DNA from 3 places in the Peribacillus sp. P4_C12 genome. Region 1 is predicted to be linked to each of the others. Evidence: riboswitches for the same ligand, from Rfam matches in the RefSeq annotation. Region 1 holds a riboswitch; each other region holds the start of a gene.
The links. A riboswitch is a leader RNA that binds a small molecule or an ion and turns the genes downstream of it on or off. The one in region 1 is predicted to bind cyclic di-AMP.
Positions count from the first base shown of each region.

Region 2: linked by a shared signal. The riboswitch ahead of AC1DUW_RS06925 (cation:dicarboxylate symporter family transporter) and the one ahead of AC1DUW_RS09460 (APC family permease) in region 1 are both predicted to bind cyclic di-AMP.
Region 3: linked by a shared signal. The riboswitch ahead of AC1DUW_RS09310 (TrkH family potassium uptake protein) and the one ahead of AC1DUW_RS09460 (APC family permease) in region 1 are both predicted to bind cyclic di-AMP.

Region 1 covers NZ_JBFUIB010000040.1:10,516-20,223, forward strand. Annotated here, with positions in the region: partial or broken gene AC1DUW_RS09410 (spore germination protein) at 1-1,041, shown strand, start outside; gene AC1DUW_RS09415 (Ger(x)C family spore germination protein) at 1,073-1,525, shown strand; partial or broken gene AC1DUW_RS09420 (Ger(x)C family spore germination C-terminal domain-containing protein) at 1,588-2,269, shown strand; gene AC1DUW_RS09425 (GerAB/ArcD/ProY family transporter) at 2,294-3,118, shown strand; gene AC1DUW_RS09430 (GerAB/ArcD/ProY family transporter) at 3,001-3,396, shown strand; gene AC1DUW_RS09435 (YczF family membrane protein) at 3,391-3,618, opposite strand; partial or broken gene AC1DUW_RS09440 (YjcZ family sporulation protein) at 3,874-3,987, shown strand; gene AC1DUW_RS09445 (hypothetical protein) at 4,110-4,283, opposite strand; gene AC1DUW_RS09450 (cytochrome P450) at 4,403-5,800, opposite strand; gene AC1DUW_RS09455 (hypothetical protein) at 6,224-6,364, opposite strand; cyclic di-AMP (ydaO/yuaA leader) riboswitch at 6,522-6,664, shown strand; gene AC1DUW_RS09460 (APC family permease) at 6,816-8,642, shown strand; gene AC1DUW_RS09465 (RhaT/GlcU family sugar-proton symporter) at 9,007-9,708, shown strand, end outside.
Region 2 covers NZ_JBFUIB010000023.1:3,695-11,320, forward strand. Annotated here, with positions in the region: gene AC1DUW_RS06900 (efflux RND transporter permease subunit) at 1-905, opposite strand, end outside; gene AC1DUW_RS06905 (TetR/AcrR family transcriptional regulator) at 1,097-1,975, shown strand; gene AC1DUW_RS06910 (hypothetical protein) at 2,395-2,526, shown strand; gene AC1DUW_RS06915 (hypothetical protein) at 2,651-3,313, shown strand; gene AC1DUW_RS06920 (efflux RND transporter periplasmic adaptor subunit) at 3,328-4,587, shown strand; cyclic di-AMP (ydaO/yuaA leader) riboswitch at 4,797-4,943, shown strand; gene AC1DUW_RS06925 (cation:dicarboxylate symporter family transporter) at 5,116-6,378, shown strand; gene AC1DUW_RS06930 (class I SAM-dependent methyltransferase) at 6,440-7,180, opposite strand; gene AC1DUW_RS06935 (hypothetical protein) at 7,425-7,626, shown strand, end outside.
Region 3 covers NZ_JBFUIB010000039.1:7,949-15,574, reverse strand. Annotated here, with positions in the region: gene AC1DUW_RS09325 (STAS domain-containing protein) at 1-126, shown strand, start outside; gene AC1DUW_RS09320 (hypothetical protein) at 265-480, shown strand; gene AC1DUW_RS09315 (potassium channel family protein) at 709-1,365, opposite strand; gene AC1DUW_RS09310 (TrkH family potassium uptake protein) at 1,389-2,735, opposite strand; cyclic di-AMP (ydaO/yuaA leader) riboswitch at 3,081-3,223, opposite strand; gene AC1DUW_RS09305 (hypothetical protein) at 3,557-3,757, shown strand; gene AC1DUW_RS09300 (flavin monoamine oxidase family protein) at 4,728-6,191, opposite strand; gene AC1DUW_RS09295 (iron-containing alcohol dehydrogenase) at 6,591-7,626, shown strand, end outside.

The DNA.
Region 1 (9,708 bases):
GTCAAGTCAAACGGTCATTAGAGGACCAAAAGATAGTTTTACGGAGAATTTAAGAACCAATACGTCTTTAAAACGGGCAAGAATTCAGAATCCTAATGTACGCTTAGAAAGCATGAAAGTCGGAAAGTCACTCAAACCGATGTAGGGATTATTTACATTCAGGGAATTGCAGATGAGAGCATTTTACAGGAAGTTAAAGAACGATTAAAGGGTATTGATATAGATGGTGTTCTTGAATCAAATTACATTGAGGAATTTATTCAAGATGATGGAATGACTATTTTTCCGCTACTTTTAAATACGGAACGACCTGATGCCGTCGTAGGGAATTTATTGGAAGGACGAATTGCCATCATTATTCAAGGAACACCTTTTGTTTTAATCACCCCTGTAATATTTTCTCAATTTTTCCAATCTCCTGAGGACTACTATCAAAATCCTTATACTAGTTCCTTTTTAAGGTTGTTAAGATTTGGAGCCTTTATTCTTTCGATATATGCTTCTGCTATGTATTTGGCACTGATTACCCATCACCAGGGGCTTATTCCAACCACATTAATAGTTAGCTTAATGGAACAAAGAGAAATTGTTCCTTTTCCGGCGATTGTCGAAATATTAGTGATGGAACTGGCGTTTGAGATGTTGCGTGAGGCAGGAATTCGAATGCCAAGAGCGATCGGACCAGCTGTATCAATTGTAGGGGCACTTATTTTAGGGCAGGCAGCTGTTGAAGCGGGATTTGTGTCAGCAGCAGTGGTCATCATTGTCGCCGTTTCCGCTATCAGCAGTTTTACATTGCCCAATACTAGTATTGTTAATGTGACTCGCGGATTACGCTTTATCTTTATTATGATTTCAGCATTTATTGGCTTGTATGGAATTTTGCTTACCACCTTATGTATCTGGCTTCATATGAGCAGTCTGAGGTCTTTTGGTGTACCGTATTTTGCTCCTTTTGCTCCTTTTCGTTTAAAGGAGCAAAAAGATGGTTTTTTTCGTTTCCCTTTACCATCACTTTTGAAAAAATCGTCAAACAAATAAAACTCGGCTAAAGACGAATGAGGACAAAAAAATGAAAATTAATAGTTCACTTTTATGGATCACAGCCATTTGTTTATTGATTTCAGGATGTTCGAATTATCGAGAATTAAACCAGCTAGGGGTCATTACAGGGATGGGAATTGATCAAAACGACGATCCAGAACAACCGTACAGAGTAACATATCAAGTCATTAATCCGAGCGGGATATCTCAAACCGGTTCTTCAGGAGGTCAGGGTCTCGCTATCATCAACTATACGATAACGGCAAGAACGATGCAGGAGGCTTTTGGAAAGGAATCCGCCGTTATTCCGAGAGAAAATATGATTTCACATCTTTCGCTCAATGTTATAGATGAAGAGTTAGCACGAAATGGTATTGATTTATTATTTGATGCTTTTGATAGAGGCAAAGGTGCACGGACAAGTATCCCCATTTTTATTGCGCGCGGGAAGACTGCTGAGGATGTGATGTGCTTAGTGTAATTGAACCACTTGAGATTACTCCGGGTAAAAATATCGTAAGCACAACTAAAAATAATCAACAAATGCATGGATCATCTAGTGAAGTGTTAGTATATGAAGCCATTTCAGCGCTTTTGAGTGAAGGTAAGGACGTATTACTTCCCGGAATTAGTATAAGGAATGATTCAAAGAAGGCGAAGCAAACAAGCAATTTTGAGACGACAACCCCAGCTATTTTAGAGGCAAAAGGATTAGCCATATTTAGAAAAGGAAATTTGGTGAGATGGTTAGATGGAGAAACCGCCCGAGCTGCTAATTTCGTTACATCGGAAATAAATAGGACCCCAGTTGTGTTACCTTGCGGTGATAAGAGGAATGTGACGATCAACGCTATCGGAGTAAAAAGCAAAATAAAAACAGATATCCATCATGAACAACCTGTCATTCACACAAGCTTGAACGTGATGGCTGAAACGGTAGATACATCATGTGAACTGGATTTAAGTAATACTAAGTTGTTAAAAGAGTTCGAAAAAAATGGAAAATAAACTAAAAAAGCAAATTAAAAAGACCATTAGCATCGCTCAAAAAGAAAAGGCAGACATTTTCGGTTTTGGTGATGCCCTGTCTCGAACAAACCCGGATTATTGGCGTCAGCATAAAAAAAATTGGGATAACCTATTTTCAGATGCGAAGATATCGATGAAGGTCAACGTCAATGTAATAAATTCCGGAATGCGAATGGAACCTTATGAGCCGAAATAAATGAAATGAGGAGATGAGAAGTCATTGGTCAAAATAAAAATTGATGGATTTCAGTTATTTTGTATGATGGTAATTTTTATGTTTGGAAGTAATATACTGCTAGATATAGGGAAGGGTGCCAAGCAAGATGTCTGGATTGTGACTCTTTTATCAACCCTTATCGGATGTGTACTGTATTTAGTGTATATTTCCTTATATAAGAAATATCCTGACATACCAATGACCGGCTATGTCCGTAAAATCTGGGGCAAATATGTAGGTGGTGTCATCAGTTTTTGCTATATTATCTATTTTGTTTATCTTGCTTCAAGAGTATTACGGGATTTTGAAGAATTATTAATTAGCTCCACTTATAATCGTACATCCATTATAACGCTAGGGATATGCATGACACTTGTTTTAATTTATGGAGTTCACCTAGGGCTGGAAGCCTTCGCACGAGTAGCATGCTTATGTTTCGGCGTTATTGTTCTGACCCTTTTGGTTCTGAATGTTGTGTTTGTATTGGGCGGATATATAAAGTTGGAAAATCTACAGCCTGTATTAGGCAACGGATGGAGAAAGGTATGGAAAGAGTTGTTTCCTACTGGTATCACCGTACCTTTTGGAGAATTGATTACGTTCACGATGATTCTTCCGTATTTGAATAAAAAGAGTCAGGCTGTAAAAGTTGGCCTATCAGCTATTATAATAGGTGGGGTTTCCTTAACCATTAATTCGATTATTCTTTTGTGCGTACTAGGCCCAGATGCCGTATTCCGATCTATTCCCCTGCTCTTTCAGCAGTCAGTTATATTAATATCGTTGATTTTATTGAAAGATTGGATCCGTTCATCCTTATTCTACTAATCATTTTAGGTTTCATTATAATATCCATCTTTTTCTTTTGTGCCGTGATTGGAGCAACCGATTTATTTCAAATGAAACCTTCCTCTATATCCATTTATGTGATTGGCGGTGTTATTTTCTTCTCTTCGCTTATGATTGCCCCTAGCTATCAGGCTCATATAGATGAAGGACTCAAAATTGTTCCTTACTTGCTGCATCTACCTTTGTTTATAGGAGTCCCCATTCTATTATTGATTACAGCATATATAAAGCAAAAAATAAAACCAACAGTTTCATGAAGAGGGAGGCTGTTGGTTTTTTATGGCTGTGAAGATACTCAAAAATAGAAAGAAAAAAATGAATGAAAAGAGGAGAAAGTAATCTTCTCCACGAGCGACTGTGAAATATTGTTTAATGTTATAGAGAGATTGGAACATATTCAAACCCTGTAAGTTGTCAATGACCATAATAAGTAAATATGTACCTAATAAAATTAATAAAACTGGAAGCATTTTGGCCATCCTATCACCTTCAATCTTTTCTTAAAGTGCGGTTAAACAACTGAAAATATACAATATATAAGTGAGACTATAAAAAATAAAGCTGATACAAAATAATTTTCATCCTATTCAATATTCAGTGAAGATCATGAAATAACTAATTATAAGACCAAAAAAAGTTAAATTGTATTATTGCTGTCATTTTCCTGACTAGTGCATAAGATGAACTAACCCATTTAAGTTCTTCTATAAAAACAAATAAGGAGATGTTTCTATATGTCAGGTTGTGAGTCAAGTTGTGACGGCGGATTTGGATTTGGTGGAGGTTTCGCCTTTATAGTTGTTTTGTTTATATTGTTAATAATTGTTGGAGCTAGCTTTTGTGGTGGTGGATACGGTGGTGGATATGCCCCGGTTCAAGGATATGGCGGCTACTGCTAAGAAAATAAAAAAAGCCGACCTTAATAGGGTCGGTTTCTTCTATAATTATTTAAAAAAACTGTGAGGCTATTCTATTCACTCTCACATAATGTGGAGAAAGAAAGTGGATGTAGGTAATCGGTGTCCTGCACCTGTTCACTATCCTGTAGAAATTCTAAATAACCGGCAAATACCTGTGAAGCCATCCCTAGATAGTGCATTTCAGTGTGGATGGTACCCATCTTGTGTGAATGAAGCATATACATTTTCATCCCTCCTTTTGTAATTCAGATGTCCACCAAAATAGGTCCGGCTCTTAAAAAGTTAATAACAGGCCTTATCAGCAGGAGGAAAGTTTTGTTCATGTAATACATTTTATATTCATTTAAATGTCAGAAGCTCCAGGTTGGAACCCTTCTTCATTTCTTTCTTCTACTATCATGCGCAATCCACGCTTTGGTCTGAGTGTAAGGGTTGTAATTGGTTTTACTTCATGATGGTCCGGTGCTAGCCTAATTCTATATCGTTGAGCAATACACGCTAGGACAAGCACAGCCTCCATCAATGCAAAATGATTACCAATACAAACTCTTGCCCCCCCGCTAAACGGAAAGTAAGCGTACGTAGGTAAAGTTTTCAAATAGTTGTTTTCAAATCTTTCAGGAATAAAAGAATCTGGATTATCAAAATACTCCGGCTTGTGCTGCATCACATATGGACTTAGCAAAAACATATCGCCTTTTTTAAAATGATGCCCACCTATTTCCACATCCTCCTCCGCTTCCCGTGAAATGATATAGACTGGCGGGTATATGCGAAGTGATTCCCTGATAATATTTTGTGTGTATGTTAATTTCATGAAATCGTCAGGCGTAGGAGTACGGTTGCCTATTACTCTATCTATTTCATTGAAAAGTTTAGTTTCCACTTCTGGATTCTGTGAAAGAAAGTATATGGCCCAGGAAAGCGCATTTGCCGTCGTTTCGTGACCGGCAATGAAGATGGTCATTAGTTCATCGCGTACCTGCTGGTTTGACATACCTAAGCCGTCCTCATCATCTCGAGCCTCCATTAAAATTCCAAGCATATCTTCATGTCTTTCTGCATCTTCCCTACGTTTTTCGATAATGCTATAAATCACTTTATCAAGTCTTTGTATCGCATTTTTATATTCACGGTTGCTTTTAGTTGGAACCCATAAGGGTAATTGAAGAAGTGTTCTCATCCTTTTGACGGAAAGTCTCAAGGCTGCTTCCATCGGTTCTCCGACCACATCATACCCATCTTTGAAATCCATGCTGAACATGGTCTTGCTTATTATCCCAAGGGCGATATTCATCATATCTTTCGTAATAATCCGTTCTTTCTCATTTTCCCAAGTTGAAATATAGTCCATTGTTATATCAATCATATCCTGGGCATAATTGCTAATATGGGACCTTTTGAAGGAGGGTTGAATAAGCCTTCTCTGGCGCCTGTGAACGTCTTTTTCGCTTGTAAGAAGTCCTTCATCACCAACGAGTGGTTTTATAGCATTGCTGTCCTTAGATTTGACGAAGGATTTTTGTTTCGTTACAAGTATCTGCTTTATTAGTTCCGGGTTTGAAATGAGGTAAACATTTTGGAAAGGTCCAAAACGGAATTTTGCAACGTCTCCATATTCTTTTGATAAACGGGTAAGAAAGCCAAGTACATCTTTTTGAAACTCCTTTGTATGGCCAGAAATTAGTTTTCCATTTGGGACCATTGGAGAATCATATAAAACTTCATCAGTTTCACTCAATGTTGTTTTCTCCTTTCGGTAATAATAATTTCTTGTAATCATTCTATGAGAAAAAACTATATTGGTTTGGACAAGTTGTTAAAAGAAAGAGCACATAATTTTTAATTAGTTAATCATAATGAATGAATATACGAGTCCTAAAGGGGGAGGAGAGATTACTAGATTTCTATTCTTACTCAACTAAAAATAACGTTTTCTCTATAAGTTGAGTATAGAAAATAACAAATCGTGAGAGCGTATTTTGAGCTGATAAGAAACCACAAAGAGGAGAGAAGTACAAATGATAGTTCCTAATTTACTGGTAATAAACAGGTTAGGAATGAAAGGTGTCTAGTGTAAAAAACTCTGGGTGAGAGGAACCCAGAGTTTTTTTGGGGGATATTCAGAAAGGAAATTCCTTTTGTTAATAAATGAGAGAAATATTCAGCTTCGTTCGTCCCTATTTCTATTATGGTGCTGATCATTTTTTTCCTTTGCAGGACCACCATATTGTTCGTTAATTTCTTTAGCCACTTGATCTAAAAACTCATCAGATATGATTGGGTTATCAGTTTTTTGGGGCATGTATTCTGTTCTCTCCTTTCTTGGTACTAATGTGTCTTAATCACTAATGAAGTATTTGTTAACAACATAACCCCTCTAAGAAAAAATTATTCTTTTTGTTTGCAAAATTTTCATTTACTTTTCCGAATCACGGGAGTATGATAATCAACAGTTTCATATTTCTAAATCGCTGAAACCTTATGGTACGGGGGAACCGTTATAAGGATTGTTTTCAATCCAAGGGGTGAATCCTTTCTAGGTAGGGCTACTCAAAGGTCCGAATCCGACAGCTAACCTCGTAAGCGTTATATGAGAAGGAAGGTGGAGCTTGTGAGACAAAAAAATGATGTCTGCAGGTCTATTTAACTATGACTTGTGGGCATTTTTCTATTTTATTCTTGTTTTTTTCGTGAAGTTTTTTTCATATAACTGGGCAAAATAAACTTAATTTGAAAAATGGCGGTGATTCTAAGTGTTATCTTCTATAAAGAGGTTCTTAATAGGTCGGCCTCTAAAATCTACTGCATTAGGTGACCAAAAGCTTAACAAAACAAAAGCTTTGGCCATATTATCTTCTGATGCTTTGTCTTCCGTTGCATATGGCCCGGAACAAATTTTAATTGTTTTAATTACAGTGGGTTCCGCAGCATTTTGGTATTCCATTCCTATCGCCATTGGTGTATTGATTCTGTTAATGGCTTTAATCTTGTCCTATAGACAAATTATCTTTGCTTATCCTCATGGCGGGGGAGCATACGTGGTTTCAAAAAACAATTTGGGTGTGAATCCTGGGTTGATAGCTGGAGGATCTTTGTTAGTCGACTATATCCTAACTGTGGCTGTAAGTGTTTCTGCGGGTACAGATGCCATCACATCTGCTTTTCCCAGCCTACATTCATATAATGTGATTATTGCTATAATTTTTGTAATTCTTCTTACCATCCTTAACCTAAGAGGGGTAACAGAGTCGGCTTCCGTATTAGCCTATCCAGTGTATCTATTCGTTTTAGCGTTATTCATTCTGATTGGTGTAGGTGTATACAAAATTTTGACTGGTGAAGTTTCCCCTGACTTACATGCATCAATCGGAACACCAGTAGCAGGGATCAGTTTATTTATACTTCTAAGAGCTTTTGCATCAGGTAGCTCTGCATTAACAGGAGTTGAAGCGATTTCCAATGCGATTCCAAACTTTAAAAATCCAGCGCCTAATAATGCTGCAAAAACATTAATAGCTATGGGTTCCTTACTTGCTGTGTTATTTACGGGTATTGTATTCTTAGCCTATTATTTAAGCATTGTTCCTAGCGCAGAGGTAACTGTTGTTTCACAAATTGCTGAAGAGATATTTGGACGCAATTTTATGTATTACTTTATCCAAGGTACGACAGCATTAATATTAATCCTTGCTGCCAACACTGGCTATTCTGCTTTCCCTTTGCTTGCGGTAAATCTTGCAAAGGATAAATTCATACCTAGGGCGTTTACAATTAGAGGAGACCGATTAGGATATTCCAATGGAATTATCATACTAGGACTTGCATCAATCATCTTAATAATCGCATTTGGAGGACATACAGAAAATCTTATTCCCCTTTATGCGGTAGGGGTATTTATTCCATTTACGTTGTCCCAGACCGGGATGATTGTTAAATGGATTCGCGAGAAGCCAAAAGGATGGATGATGAAGTTAACCATTAATTCAATTGGTGCCCTTATTAGCTTTATCGTCACGATGATATTCTTTTTAACAAAATTCACTCAGGTTTGGCCTGTTTTGATTTTTTTACCTATCATCATTGTTATTTTTCATCGAATTAGAAAGCATTATGAAGCAGTTGGTGACCAACTTAGGATTACAACTTGTGAGCCTATCTTACCAATAGAAGGGAATATCATTATTGTACCTGTGGCTGGTATAACTCATGTGGTTGAGAACTCCTTAAATTATGCTAAATCTCTTTCAGCACATCAGGTTATTGCCGTTTATGTTTCTTTTGAAAGAGAAGATGAAAAAAAATTCGAAGAAAAATGGAAGAAGTGGCAACCAGATGTTAGACTTGTGACACTAAACTCTTATTATAGGAGTATCATACAGCCATTAACTAAATTTGTAGATACGGTTGAACATAAAGCGAGGGAATCCAACTATAAAGTTACGGTAATAATCCCTCAATTTATTCCGAAGAAAGGCTGGCACAATATTCTTCATAACCAATCAAGTTTACTGATTAAGGCCTACTTGCTTTATAGAAGGAATGTAGTTGTTACGACTGTACCTTATCATTTGAAGAAATAAAAATATATAAAAAGTGATTTCATAGACAGCCTTACTTTGCTGTATTCTCTACAGAAAGAGCAAACCTTAACTGGGTTTGCTCTTTCTTCAATTTACGCTCTATATTGAGAAAAAAGGGTTGCCGCTGGCAATCCTTTTTATGTTGGACAATGTTTCTGAAGTTGAATTTGTCTATCCTTTTGAGTTCATCATTATCATTCATTAGATTAAATGGTTATTAGATAATCAAAATCCAGTAACCCTCTAAGAAGTTTTCATTGATAAAATTACCATGGCTCAATTTCCTTAATGAGAACATATTAAAAAAAGACAAAATAAAATTTTCTGATTTTATGTTTTGAACATACATATGTGGGGGTTGAAGATGGATATATTATTAGCTCTCTTACCGGCACTATTCTGGGGAAGTATCGTTTTATTTAATGTGAAACTTGGTGGTGGTCCCTATAGTCAAACGCTCGGTACAACGATTGGGGCTTTGATTTTTTCTATTGGGGTTTATTTTTTCGCGGATATCAAGTTGTCACCTCTAGTTTTTGGTGTGGGGTTTGTTTCAGGACTTTTTTGGGCTGTTGGACAAGCTAATCAGCTCAAAAGCATTGATTTAATGGGTGTCTCTAAAACAATGCCGATTTCAACGGGATTACAGCTGATTTCTACTACTTTATTTGGAGTCATTGTTTTTCACGAATGGTCTACACTGAAAGCGGTTATTTTAGGCGTACTGGCTTTAGTATTTATTATCATTGGAATCATATTGACCTCACTGGAAGATAAAGAATCAAAAGAGAGTAAATCGGGAAACTTGAAAAAGGGAATCGTTATTCTACTTATCTCAACATTTGGTTATTTAGTTTATGTGGTTGTTGCACGTCTTTTTGATGTTAATGGCTGGTCAGCATTGTTTCCCCAAGCAATCGGGATGGTGGTAGGTGGCTTATTATTAACGTTTAAACATAAGCCGTTTAATAAGTATGCAATTCGCAATATCATTCCTGGAATAATATGGGCAGCAGGAAACATGTTTTTATTTATATCACAGCCTCGTGTGGGAGTCGCTACGAGT
Region 2 (7,626 bases), on a different contig from region 1:
TTTGTTCTTGATATAGTCTCAGCCTTACCGGTGATTTTCACATCAGCAATGTCTGATAATTTGACACTTTGTAGTTGAGGAACTGTTGCACCAGGTGCTTGTTCAGGTGATACTTGATTGGTTCCCGGCGCTGTTTGAGTTGGTGTCTTTGTGTTAGAACCGCCTGTTAAAGGTATTTTTATGTTTTTTAAGTCTTTTAAAGTGGAGATGTTTCCATCAACAACAATTGTTTTTTCTTTATCATCAAAGTTATATAGACCAAGTGGCATTGTTACATTAGCAGCTTGGATGACTTTTTTTACGGTCTCTTCATCTAGCCCGTATTGAGCCATCTTTTCTTGATTGAATTCAAGGCTACCCTCATTTACCTGTTGTCCTGAAATTGTTACGGAAGTCACTCCGTCAATTCCTTCAAGTTTAGGGACTAACACCTCTTCGACATTTTTTGTTAGGGCAGGTAAATCCGAATCTTTATCTGTTATACTGAGTGCTACAACAGGAAAAGCGTTTAACTCTAGTTTAGATACGCTGGGGCTATCAACCCCCTCAGGTAGTTCTAATTTCTCTAATGCTTCTTTCACTTCTTTTACAGCATCGTCCATATCCGTATCATAGTCATATTGTAATTGGATTGAAGAAACATTAGCCATAGAAGAAGAACTAACTAATTCAACTCCTGATAAGTTTGTGACTTTTTGTTCAATTTGATCTGTAAGTTTATTGGCTACTTCTTCAGGTGCAGCACCAGGGTATACCGTGGAAATGCTTATTAAAGGAGTAGAGATGTTTGGAATGGTCTCTTGCTTCATGTTTAAACCGGAATATAGACCTGCTGCAACGATGATAATTGTCAGCAACCAGATTGCCAGTTTGTTTTTCAAAGAAAATTTAATGATTGAATTCAAACTTTTACCCTCCATACTTTATATTGTGACTAGTCGGTCATAAACTCAAATATATAGTATATAGATTATGAATGCAATAAATAATATTCAGTTGGTGTAACGTTGTGATTTCAAGGGTTTTGAGATACAATGTGAAAGAAATGACTCACTGGTCATATAGGGGACAATATTTAAGAGATAGGATGAATTTGATGAATGAAAAGCATAAAATAATTATAGATAAGTCCGTAGAGATTTTCGCAGAGAAAGGTTATCATGCTACTTCCGTTCAGGAAATTACTGAAAAGTGTGGGATAGCCAAGGGATCCTTTTATAATTATTTTAAATCGAAGGAAGAGTTGCTTGTTTCAATTTTCAAATATTATTATGGTGCATTAACGGACTCGTTGCTTGATATAGAGTTAGATGATTCTTTATCCAGTAAAGAGAAATTTTTGATGCAAATCATTGTACAAATAGAGCATGTGACAGGAAATACCAACTTAATTCGAATGATGATGCAGGAACAAATGGTTCATATCAGTAAAGAGCTAGATAGTTTTTTACACTATATCCATGAAGAGGGCTTAGTTTGGTTCAAACGTAAAATAGTAGAATTGTATCCAGAAATACCGACAAACTTCTTGCCAGATTGTACTATTATGTTAGACGCACTTTTCAAAGGTTATATCGGAATTTTATTCAGAAACAGACATTCATTTGAAGTGGAGAGGCTGCCTATCTTCATTTTAAATCGGATGGATTCCATTATAAAAGGTCTACATAAAACGGACGATCCTTTATTGAAAGAATTCCCTTTACTTGAATGTTCCATACAAAAAGTGAGCCCTAAAGAGGAAATTAATTCAATCATTCGCCAGGTATTGGAAGTAGGAAAACATAAAGAAAAGGGGTTAGAGACAAGTAAAAATGTTGAAGCGTTAAAAGCAATTCAAGAGGAATTCTCTAAAGTTAGACCAAATGGCATAATATTAGAAGGACTTTTATTGTTTTTAGAAAAAAACGAAAAACGAAATACCATGTGTTCTAAGCTTATCATTTTAATGAAAGATTATTTGACAAAAAATTAAAGATTTTTCTGAAGAGGCATACTGCCTCTTCTTTTATTTAAACCTTTTTCTAAATACCTCCTATATAAATTTCTTCTCATGATTATGATTGAATTTCAAAATTGATTATTAGGAAAGAGTAGGAAGAAGGTACCTTTTTATATGAGGTTGAGGTCAGAAAAGGAAAAAGGGAATGTTAATTTATAATAAAAATTATGGAAATGATAAGTTTGAAAGAAGTCTAGAAGCTTAATTAAATAGCAAGTTTCGTCGATTGATGTAGGGAAAACTATGATGGTTTTGGTCCAGAAGAGTTTTATAGGCGCGAGTTTAATGCATTTCCCCATGGTCAGTCCAGACGCTGGGTTTTTTGGCGTGCCATCGTCGCAAATTCAAGCTTTCCTAATCTGAAAATCCTAACTCAGTCAGGGGTGAAGAATGTGAAGGCGGGGCATCTGAATATTGAAACAAAAGTGCCGTTTGAGGTAGATAAGTATGGAGGGAATATAGTAAATCGTCAATGCGAATCAACGTCTTTAAGTATCATCATTTCTATATTAACTTCAAATTAGGGAGACAAAGTATTATTTAATATTAATGTGTTTTTTTTGTTTTATTCATTCCTTATTTCTGCAATTGTTTCCAAAATAAGATAAAATATAGAGTGATATTTCATTTATTGCAGGAGGAACACATATGGTGTACCAGGTCAGATTGTTAAAGGGCATTTTAGAGCCTCATAGGAGTCGTTATCAGCTGCAAAATGCAGAAGCAGTCACACGACTTGGATGGAAATTACTATTATTATATTTTCTTAGTTTCATAGTTTTTGCTGTGGAAGGATATTTTGGCGTTGGATCGGAATCGTTTTCCAAAGAAATTACGAAGATGGATGCTAGTGAATTTGAAATGGGAAAGTTGTTGATAATGGGCGGCAATATAATAGCAGGTCTATTTTACCCTACCATATACTTATTTTTATCATCTCTATTCTTTTGGATTGTTATAGATATCCCATACATAAAATTAGTAATCGTTCAAATGATTATTTTTGGTTTGCAATTATTAGAAAAGGTGTTTCTAATCCCTATTTTAGTATTAATGGATATCGGAAACGATGCAAATCCTTTTTCATTGGGAGTTATCAGTCAGTACTTTCTCAGAAGTGATTACTTTATTCACTTTTTCAGTGAAATCACCATTTTTCAATTTCTGATTATTGCTCTGCAATATTTCTATTTAAAGGAATTTTCAGAACGGAATAATTATTTGGTGCTTTTAATGATTGTTCTATTCTATCTGGCCACGTGGTTTGTTAAAGCCTTTTTAGCGTACATCCAAGTGGGCGTATTTGTATAAGGTGGGTGAAAACAATGAAAAAATGGAAAATTGCAGCCGTATCAGTGGCATCTGCTGCATTAATAACCGTTAATTTTTACCTGATCGAGAAAAAAGAAAGCAAAGTGGAACGAACTGTTTTTGCTGAAAACTGGACAAAGGTAAAAAAAGATACAATTACGGATACTTTTCAAACAAAAGGGGTAATTAAACCTGTAGAAGAGTATGATATCTATTTCGATACCAAGAAAAATGATTTTCAGAAATTCCTTGTAAAAGAGGGAGATGAGGTAACGGCTGGATCTTCGTTGTTTGAATATACTACACCCGAACTGGATGCTCTCAAAGGAAATCTAGAAGCGGAAAAAACTGCCGCTGAGGGTGAAATTGTGGGGATTAATGATTACATTGATAAGTTGAAAGCTTATCAAGGAAGTTTGACAAGTAATTCTAATAAAGCAGTAATCGATAATTCGATAGAAAAGAGCTTAAATATTGATATAACAACTACCTCTTCAGACTTGATTGAAAGTAATATTGAGCAAGAAATGTACAAGCTGGAACTTGAAATAAACCGCTTGGAAGAAAAGGTTGTTAAGCTGGATGCTCAATTAAGTTCAATTGAGGAGCAAAAAGGCGCGGTTGAGACGGCGAGTGAGGCAGATGGTGTTGTGAAAAATATCAATAAAAACTTGAATAATCCCATTATATCCATTGTTTCAACAAATGTGGCAATTGAAGGGTATTTCTCCGAAGGGGAGATGAAAAAAGCTGAAGTGGGCATGACTATAAAGGCAAGTTCCCCTGATTTAAAAAAGGCGTTGAACGGAACAATAGGTCGTATACATTCTTATCCAGCAGAGGAGCCATCACTAAAAAAAGATAACAGATTTCCATTTCAGGCAATGATTGAACCAGGAGATGAAGTAACTAAACCTTTGTTGGTAGGGTCAAAAGTCAATCTTACTGTAATAACCAATGAGAAAGCGGGTGTACCCTCTATCCCTGTAGAGTCAGTGCATCATAAAAAACAGCCGCATGTCTACAAATTGACTAAAAAAGGCTATGTGGATAAACACTATATTACAAAAGGGCTTAAAGCAGAAGGAAAGCAAGAACTCATAAAGGGACCGGCGGTAGGTGATGTCATCCTAATAGAACCGAATAGGATTGTGAAAAATCATTCTTATTTTGTTACTCCAATTCAGTTTGAGAAGGTGAAATCTGCTAGTTATAAAAAATTCACCACTCGGGAAAAAGTAAGGTATATATTACTGGGAATGTTAGAAAAATAATCCATTTTTCATTATTCAAGAGAGGGGATATATCAATCAGTTTTATTGTTATTTATATATCCATATAACAAAATTAAGCAAAATAGAGAATGTGTTATTATAGGTAAAATGGTCACTAATACAGAATATTCAGACATTTGTCAAGTTTTTTTCTTAAAGGGACAAGAAAAAATATTTACAGAATAACATTTTTAGTATAATATTTTATTATTAAGTATTCGCTTAATCTTTTACAAGAACGGGGGACCCATTTTTGCGGATTTTTTTCGCTAGGGGTGAATTCAGAAATGAAAGGGCTTTTGTGTTTCCAATTCCTAACCCGACAGCTAACCTCGTCAGCGTCTTTAAGGGAACATGTGTGAATATTCACGCCTATAGGAAATCGACACATGAAGTGTCTTTTTTTTCGGCGTAAAGATAGAGTTTTTCAATAAAAGAAAAATTACTTTCTTTCTATTAGTATCTTGTTTCCCTTACCGAGACAAAATGTTTTTGCATCAAAGACTTTATGGAAGGTGAGGAAAGTAAATGAAGAAATTTAAATTAAGTTTAGCTAGCCAAATTTTTATTGGTTTAATTCTAGGGATTATTGTTGGTGCCATTTTTTATGGTAGTGAAACAGCCCAAAACTTTTTACAACCATTCGGAGACATTTTCCTACGAATGATTAAAATGATTGTTGTACCAATCATTGTGTCAAGTCTTATCGTTGCAGTTGCAGGTGTAGGTGATTTAAAATCAGTAGGTAAACTTGGAGCTAAATCAATATCATACTTTGTGGTGGTAACTATGATAGCGATTGCAGTTGGTCTAGTTTCCGCGAATATTATCCAGCCTGGTGTTGGTGTAAATATGGACAAGCTAGAACAAACTGATATTTCTACCTATGTTGATACAGCAGAAACTAAGCAACATGAATCTTTTGTAGATACAATCGTTCACATTGTGCCATCTAATCCGRTWAAAGCGATGGTAGAAGGCGATATGCTAGCGATTATTTTCTTCTCTGTATTGTTTGGAATTAGTATTGCGGCTATCGGTGAAAAAGGTAAACCAGTATTCCGTTTCTTCCAAGGTACAGCTGAAGGGATGTTCTACTTAACTAATATGGTCATGAAATTTGCTCCTATCGGGGTATTTGCACTAATCGGGGTGACCATTTCCAAATTCGGTTTGGAATCTTTAATTCCATTAGGCAAGTTAGCGCTTACTGTATACGGAACAATGATTTTCTTTGTAATTGTCGTTCTGGGTCTTATTGCAAAATTTGTAGGGTTCAATATCTTTACGTTGATTAAGCTTCTAAAAGAGGAATTAATTCTTGCGTTCTCGACAGCAAGTTCAGAAGCGGTACTTCCGAAACTCATGGAAAAAATGGAGAAAGCGGGATGTCCGAAACATATTGCTACGTTTGTTATTCCGACAGGATACTCTTTTAACCTTGATGGTTCTACATTATATCAAGCGTTAGCAGCTATCTTCATCGCTCAAATGTATGGAATTGATTTAAGCGCTTATGAGCAAATTACGCTAATGTTAGTGTTAATGATCACATCTAAGGGGATTGCAGGTGTACCTGGTGTATCTTTCGTAGTTCTTTTAGCGACATTAGGAACAGTTGGAATTCCTATTGAAGGTTTAGCATTTATTGCTGGTATTGACCGTATTCTTGATATGGGCCGTACAGTAGTAAACGTTATTGGTAATTCACTTGCAGCAATCGTTATCTCAAAATGGGAAGGTCAATTCAACCCTCCTGCCAATAATGAAAAACTAGAACAAGTTTCTTAATATAAAAAACCAGAGTGATATGTCACTCTGGTTTTTTTTGTGAATTTTAAAAAACTAATTCTTATTTAACAATCCAGAAGCGGCAATCTGATGAGAAAGTGATGGCATCATCGCTTTCATGGAATAATTCACTTCGGTAAAAACTTTCTAGGACAGTAAAACCTGCTTCATTGAGACAGTCAAAGACCTCCCGTTGATTAGGTATATGAAGAAAGGTATCTTTTTGTAGGGTCTTTCCAGAGGTGAAAATATCACCAAACTCATATAGCCGGTCATCCTGTTTACCTTCACACCAAATCATTTCTTCCTGCTCCCAAAAATTCAGGTATTTTTCATTTTTGTCACGGTCATGGGTGGTAAAAATGAAAATGCCATCAGGTACTAAAACGCGGTTAATTTCTTTTAAAGCTAGAATGCGGTTTTTTCGTTGAGGGATTTGCATTAAACCATTAAAGGTGAAGATTGCTTTATCGAATGATGAGTTATTGAAAGGAAGGTCTGTGGCGTCGCCAAGGATAAAAGGTATATCTAGGTTTTCTTCGCGTGATATTTTCCGGGCTTCTTGTAGCATGGCAGGAGTTAAGTCGAATCCGGTTATTTTATGGAAACCTTGTTTATATAAGGAAAAGGTGGTTCTTCCTGTACCACAACCGATATCAAGGATTTTGTCATCTTGGGAAAAATACTTCTCGAATGCATACTTTTCAGATTGCCACAGGCCTATCTTTTTCGTTGCATCGGCATAAAGGGGAGCGGCTTCATGAAAAGAATTAATGATAAAACCTTTTTCAATTTTATCCATCGTCATTCCTCCAAACCTTTATTTTTACTATAATATGGATATTTATTTTTGTCGAGCTTGGATCTATCTTATTTAAATTAAAGGCTGAACTTTTTACATGGTAAGAAATAAAGGCATATATCTTTCACTATGATGTCATAAAATGCAGGTGTGGATTTACATTCTTAATTATATAACCTTCGTGAAATCCAAAAAGTTTGATAAAATAACACTAATGATTGAAAGGATCGGAGGGGATAAGGTTATGAAAAATGAAAGTAATGATATTTTATATATGCATATGCAGGCTTCCGAACGGTTTGTCCTTTTTAACGGTCTTACTTTTCAAGAGTTTGCCTTCTCACTGCCATATACCTTGAATTCCATCTTATTGTTGAAACATCAATTCGATGGTGGGGAATATAATTTGAATGTTCTGCTTGAAAGCGTATCATCTGAAGATATTT
Region 3 (7,626 bases), on a different contig from region 1:
GGGGTTGATACAACTCTTTCGGGACTTCGTCCAGACATAGCTATTACTGCTGTGCAACTTCAACTGCCTTTTGATAAAGTAACGATAAAATCCACTCTGGCCCAAGCGATTCATACAAATGAATAAACTATCTACAGGCTGGGACACAAGGCCATAAAGCTAAAAATGGTTTAACTGGGGGAATTCTTACGTGAATGGTAAGGAAGTATTAAGGAGATTTGGTTTTCATGTAGAAGAGAAAAATAGATTGAGGACGGTGGACCATTGGATAAACAAGTAACATATGATAATGAAGCAGAAAGGGGCTATATTTACTTGGCTGAACCATATAAATACAAAATTTCAAATACGGATGAGCTCCCACAAAATAATGATATAATGCTGGATTTTGGTAACGACCTTCCGATCATCGGAATTGAATTAGCAGGAGATACTGTGATAAAAGTCCAGATCATGAGCTTTTTTACTCTTTCAGATTGAATGATAAATCAGTAAAACAGTCAGTTACTCATCCAGATACTGCGAAAATAGTGTTTCTCTTTTCGGATGCTGACTGTTTAGATTTTATAGGGATTGATATATATGACACGAAGTCATACGATGAGTCATTCTTAATTGGCCGATAAGCCCAATCTTTTTTAGGTCATCTCGTCCAGCGAAAGCCGGAACCGATGAGAGGGTATCCTGCTCCTTGATTAGGGACCTAGGTTATTCAATATTTGCAAACACGGCTAGATCTTCTTTATTACCAACCACTAAAAGCATATCTTTTTCAAGGATATTCTGATCAGGTGACGGAGCTATGATAATTTCTCCATTACTCACGATGGCAATTACACTGATATTATATTTCGCACGTAAATCAAGCTCTCTGAGACTTTTTCCTGTCATGCTTATGGGTATAATGATTTCCTCGATATTGTATTCTTTTGAGAGTTCTATATAGTTCAGCATGTTGGGTGATAGGAGTTGATTAGCGACCCGTTCACCCATATCTCTTTCAGGGTAGATAACCCAGTCAGCACCAACTTTAGCGAGCACTTGACCGTGATGTTTATTTAGAGCTTTTGCTATTACCTTTTTCACTCCTAGTTCCTTTAAAAGCAATGTAGTTAAAATGCTTGACTGCATATCATTTCCGATGGCTACGATGACACAATCAAAATTACGGATACCAATGGATTTTAGTGCCTCTTCTTCGGTAGTATCAGCCATAACTGCATGAGTTACACTTAATTCTGCATTCTCGACTCTTTCCTCGCTTACATCAATACCCAAGACTTCTTGTCCGGCTGTATATAATCTATGAGCTACACTCGTTCCGAATCTTCCTAAACCGATAACGGCATATTGTCGTTTTCCCATCTTTAACACTCCCTCATTAATGATTAACCAATCATGATTTTGCCTTTTGGACGGCGGAATGGATCTGGTTTACGTCTCATTGCGATAGCAAAAGCAAAAGTCAAAGGTCCAACCCGGCCCGCAAACATTGTGAAAATTATGAGCATCCGACCAATGGGGGATAATTCYGGGGTTAATCCCATTGAGAGACCCACGGTAGCAAATGCTGAAGTGGCTTCAAATAAAACCGTCAAGAAATCACTTCCGGTTTCTGTAATAGTCAGCAGAATGGTGATGGTTGAAACGATAAATAACCCTATGAAAGTAACGGATAATGCTTTAAATATCGTTTCATTCACAATGCGGTACCGAAACAATACCACATCTTCTTTTCCTTTAATCTGTGACCAAACCGTTCCAATCAGCGTGGCTAATGTGGTGGTTTTAATCCCGCCGCCAGTCGATCCCGGTGAAGCCCCAACAAACATCAAGAAAATGATAAGCAGCAATGTGGGTTGTGTTAAATCAGGGATATTCAATGTATTAGAACCTGCTGTCCTCGGAGTAACGGATTGAAACAAAGAAGCCAACGTTTTCCCCATGAAAGATAAAGGCTGCAATGTTTTGGCATTTCCAAATTCAAATATAAAGATTAAAATGGCCCCTCCAATTGTAAGGATTAAGCTAGCCATCAGTACAACCTTCGTATGTACAGACAAACGATGGGTAACACGGTATTCGTAAATTTCATTCATCACGATAAATCCTATTCCGCCTAATGTGATCAGGGAAGCGACTGTAAGGGTTACGAAAGGATCTGATACATAAGGAGTCAAACTCCTGAATTCTCCCATTAAATCAAAGCCGGCATTATTGAAGTTCGATATGGAATGAAAAACCCCGTAATAGATTGCTTTGCCGATTGGCATYTCAAAAGAAAAGCGAATCGATAAGATAAGGGCACCCATGCCTTCAATGATGGCCGTGAAAATTAAAAGCCGTTTTACTAACTTGACTACACCTGCCATGGATAGATTATTTAAGGACTCCTGCAAGAGTAACCTGCCTTTTAAAGAAATCCTTTTGCCTAATAGGAAAAAGAAAAACGTCGCAAATGACATAAACCCCAACCCGCCTATTTGAATGAGTGATAAAATGACTAGCTCTCCAAATTTAGTAAAAGTGGTTCCCGTATCCACTACGACAAGTCCTGTTACACATGTAGCAGAGGTTGAGGTAAATAAAGCATTTAGAAAAGAAAGACCATTCCCATTTTCAGTGGAAATCGGCAGGGTTAATAAATAGGCTCCAACAAGTATCAGGAAGGCAAAGCCAAGTACAAGAATTTTTGGCGGATCTAACAAATCTTTTGCTTTTATCAAAATGATCATCCTTACCTGTAAATTAGTAAGCTACAATAATAACAAAACGAAATATACCTCTCTGATGTTTCCATCAGGAAATCGTTATCCAGTGGTAGGGTTAGTATTTCGCTTGTATTTCATTCTATTCGTACAACCAATGGACCAAGTTACTTTTCCTGTACATGAAGCCATTTGGCACAAGCCTCTTTATGTGTGATAAAGGTATTTATTATCCTTAATCCCTAATTGAGTCGAGCTTAGGAAATTCTCTTTGGAAAATCCCTTTTTAATGCATAATAAAAAGACCTACGTAAACATCTGGCTGCTATTTTGCCACAAAAACAAAATAGCCCCTGAAATCGGCGGTCTTATGACCTCCTTCGCTTTAGCCGACGAAGTTAGCTGACGGGTAGGATGGCGAAAGAGCTGATCTCATCCCTTCTGCATGGCAGAATTAACCCCAAATGATTGGGTCCTCCGTACTCAATTTCCTTGAGTTTAGGCCGAAATGTATTAAATTGATAAACGTATTCTACTCCCATCATTTACTAGTTGTAAACCCCTAAATTGTAAAAAAATATTGCTAGAACAAAACAGAAAATTTACGTTTTATTTACATATTAAAAACTTATTGACAAAAATTAGTTGGGACATTATGATAGGTTCGATAAATTTGAAAAATGACACCAGTAATTTTATACATCATTTCTTGAAGCGTATGTCATTGCGAATCTATGTTTCTAATATATATATGGTATTTCCTTTTGGAATTAGATACAGAAAAGCTCAAATTTCATTGCATTCGAATTTTGAAATTTTAATACATTATATAAAAAAGGCGGGCAAGTATGGAGAAGACGTTTAATAGATATGTTGTTAACGCTACAGGTAAAGGTGGACAGACGTATTTAACTCAATGCCAGGATAAAGATGCACTAAGGAAATGGATAGCCGATCATGAGGATCAAATAATAATGAATGAGTTAAGGATAACAGATAAGAAAAAGAATCCATTGATAAATTTTTTTTTCAAAGGTAATATCATCTGAATCCAGAGGTCCTTATTAACTGGATCATGCGAATAAATAATTGAACATTAAAAGATAGTAGAGGGTCAAGTATATTGAATAATTAATTCACTCATCATTTCCTTTTGCAGCATTTCAACTATGTAATTCCTGAGTTAATCACGCAACCTGAAGCTTAAACATCCATAATGCGTTTTTATTTTCAAACTCATTTTATATTGAATGAGTTTTTTTTGCGTGTATATTGTTGGGATGGAAATACTCCAAAAAGCTTAAAAGAGTTGGATGTAATAGAAAGTGTTTTCGAAAATGGCTCTAAAAGAAACGAGTGAAAAATCCTGGAAGACTGAAAACCGATGAGGAAAAAGTTATGCCTTATATCATATGGATCAAAGGATATTTCTGCATTCGTTCGGATAGTTGGTTTATGCAAACTTACCATGAAAATGTAATGCAATATATGAGGAAGTTAGAGTATATGTCAGTATTATTCAAAGAGTTCATTGTGGAGTACCCGGTACGCCCCTAGAACCATTTTATTTATAGCATCATAAAAGGACACTTTTACAAACTTTAAATAAATTGCTACTAACATTTTGAATAGATCATTAGGTCCTATGTAAAGAAGATGTTTAGACATTCTTAGTCTAAACATCTTCTTTTAATCTTTTCATTTTTCACATCCATAGAGGATAAGAAGGTTTAATCGTATTCGTGAGAAACCTCGCCCTTGATTATTCTCTAATACATGGGGGGGAACCTCCATGACACATGTGGTAATACTGGGGCGACAATACTTTTACTTAATATCCATTTTTTAGATAGTTTGTTGTTTGGAAGTTATTGACTTTTTGTTCGTTTACTCCAATAATAGTCTTAAATACATCTATATTCAATGTCCTAAATGGTAATAAACTTAGGACTCTATGAAATTTTTTAGGAAACATGAGAAGTCCCTATGTAAACAGCTGATTTTACCTTTTTTTCTGTTTTATTTTGGCAAATCATTTACTTCATATGCTACTTGTATTCCAGATTCAATCGCCCCTTGCATCCAACCGTGGGTAAGTGTAGTATGTTCACCGGCAAAGTGCACTCTTCCTTCAGGTATAGAGATATAAGGATAAAGCTCGGTTTCCTGACCCGGTTCAAAGGCAGTGAAAGCTCCGCAAGAATATTCATTATCTACCCAACTAAAGGAAGTTCCTGAAACAAACTCAGAATAGACTTGGTTACCGTAAATTTCAGCTAAGTTCTTTAAAGCATATTGAATGCGATCTTTCTTTGATAAACCGTTCCATGTTAAAGCTTCATCCGCCCATGTATAACTTGCCAAAACCACAGCAGGTCCTTTTGTACCAATCCCCTGACTTGGGTAATAAGTGAATCGAATCGGAAGGTCAGTTATGGATTTACCACCATATTGATGATGCCTTTCCCAAAATCTGCTTTTAAACTCGATTCCGATTTTGGTAGCTTCCATATAGTTGAGCTCACGAATCGCTCTCCGTTTATAATAGGAAAAAGAATGGTATGGTTCAACTTCCACAAATCGTAACAGTGAAAAGGGGATAGTTATGATGGCAAGATCACCAGTTATAGTGGAATGCTCTAAGGTGTGCTGATGAGTGGAATGGATGGTTACACGGTTGTTATGTTGAACAATTTTAGTCATCCTTTGATAGAACATAATGACATCTTTTAATTGCGGCAGAAATGCCCTTGGAAGCAGATCCATACCACCGGTTATCTCATAGAAACGATTTGCTCCGAAGGACGCCGCTTCTCGTAAAACTTCAACAAATGACATCCCCATATATGCTTCGTAGTCAAGGAGTAAACCTATCATATCGACCGCGCCATCTGAAAAAGTCGTAGCATATTGATAATGGTAAGTGTTTAAGAAAGTACCTAGTGAGTAGTTTTTAAATTCTTTTTCTACGAGATCCCAATTTCTCTTTGGATCTTGTTTAATAAAATCGAGAATTGGCTGTGTAGCTAAATTCACCAGCATCTCTGCGCTTTTACCTCTTTCATTCGGGGCAACGGGAAAGTTGAGAATACCAGGAGACCGTTCAAAGATGTTAAGACGTGTTTTAATACCATTGAGATAAAGAATATCCATTGGAGTTCGGTTAATAAACTGGTTTACGGTTAGTCCAAATTTTTTAATATACTCTAATGTCAAAAAATGACCTTCAGGAATACGCATTGGACCTAGGTTTAAATAAAGCCCATTGCTAAAGGGAGAGTGTATTGTATAGGTGCGTCCGCCCACCCTGTTGTTTGCTTCAAGGATGGTGACGTTGTGCCCTGCCTCCTTCAATAGAGAAGATGCAACCAGTCCTGCTAGTCCTGCGCCCACAATAGTAATATTCTTGGGAACTTGCGACTTTTTAAGACCATTTTTAATAATGCTAATCATTTGTTGAGTCGTTAACTGATTATTAGGCATATCTTCGCCCCTAGTGAAAAAGATTTATTACATTGTATTCACTAGCAGAGATGCATATGTATTCAAGAGTTAATCAGATGATATTTATAGATAATAATCAGGATAAAAAACGGGTATTATCTAAATAAAAAACAAAGAAGCAGAATCAATTAGTACATTGGTAGTTTTATAAATCTGTTATGTCAGCTGCCTTTTCATTTTCTTTTACTTTAAGGTAATGGAGAATGATATCTTCCAGGGTCAAGCATTTCGGATGCAAGGCTCTGTATGTTTTCTGCAGGGATACTAGAACTTTCTTCAGTACTTTTCAATAAGGATGTGGGGTATTGGTTTTTGCTTTATTTATTTGTATGAAAACAAAAGGGGGATTATCAAGTGAAGGGATTTGAATTTTTCAGAATGCCACAGACTATTATATATGGCCGGCAATCTTTTGAGAAAGTGGGAGCGGAAGCGGCATTATGTGGGAAGAAAGCACTCATTATAAGTGATAAGGTAATGAGCCGACTCGGTTGCGTCAATCAATGTTGTCAGTATCTTCATGACAACGGAGTAGCAAGTGCAGTTTATCTTGGAGTTGATTCAGAACCAACAGACCAATATGTGGAAGAATCATTAGAACTTTTTGAAAAGGAGTCATGTGATCTAATCATTTCCCTTGGTGGAGGAAGCTGTATTGATACTGGGAAAGCAATTGCTGTCCTTGCCACGAATGGTGGATATATTGGAGAATATATGGGTGGAAGAAAAATAGCGGACAAAGCGGCAATACCGCACATTGCTATTCCAACAACTGCTGGAACGGGTTCAGAAGCGACGGATGCTACTGTTATTACTAACACCGATGATGATGTGAAGATGATGATTAAACAGCCGAATTTTATGCCTTTAGTCGCCATTGTCGATCCGTTGCTGACAGTTTCTTCTCCACCACATATAACAGCTGCGACGGGTGTGGATGCATTAAGTCATGCGGTTGAGGCCTATTTATCAAAACGGTCTCACCCAATGACAGACACAATGGCTCTGTCCGCGATGAGATTGATTGTGGAGAATATTGAAAACGCTTACGATGATGGGGATAACATAGATGCCCGTGAAAAGATGTCATTAGGAGCCCTTCAAGCAGGGATAGCATTCTCGAATTCTTCCGTTTGTTTGGTTCATGGAATGTCGAGACCAATTGGAGCTTTGTTCCATGTACCTCATGGATACTCGAATGCCATGCTATTGCCAGCGGTATTGGAATTCAGCAAGGAAGCCTGTATGGAGCGGTTGGCGGATTTGGGGAGAATTTTTAAAACTGAATATAAAAACCTTTCTATAGAAAGGGCAGCTTTGGTTGCGGTAGAATCTGTTAAGGCACTTTGCCAAAAGCTGAACATTCCTAATCTCGAAGGATGGGGAATAGAAGAGGAGAAATTTAATCTCTCAG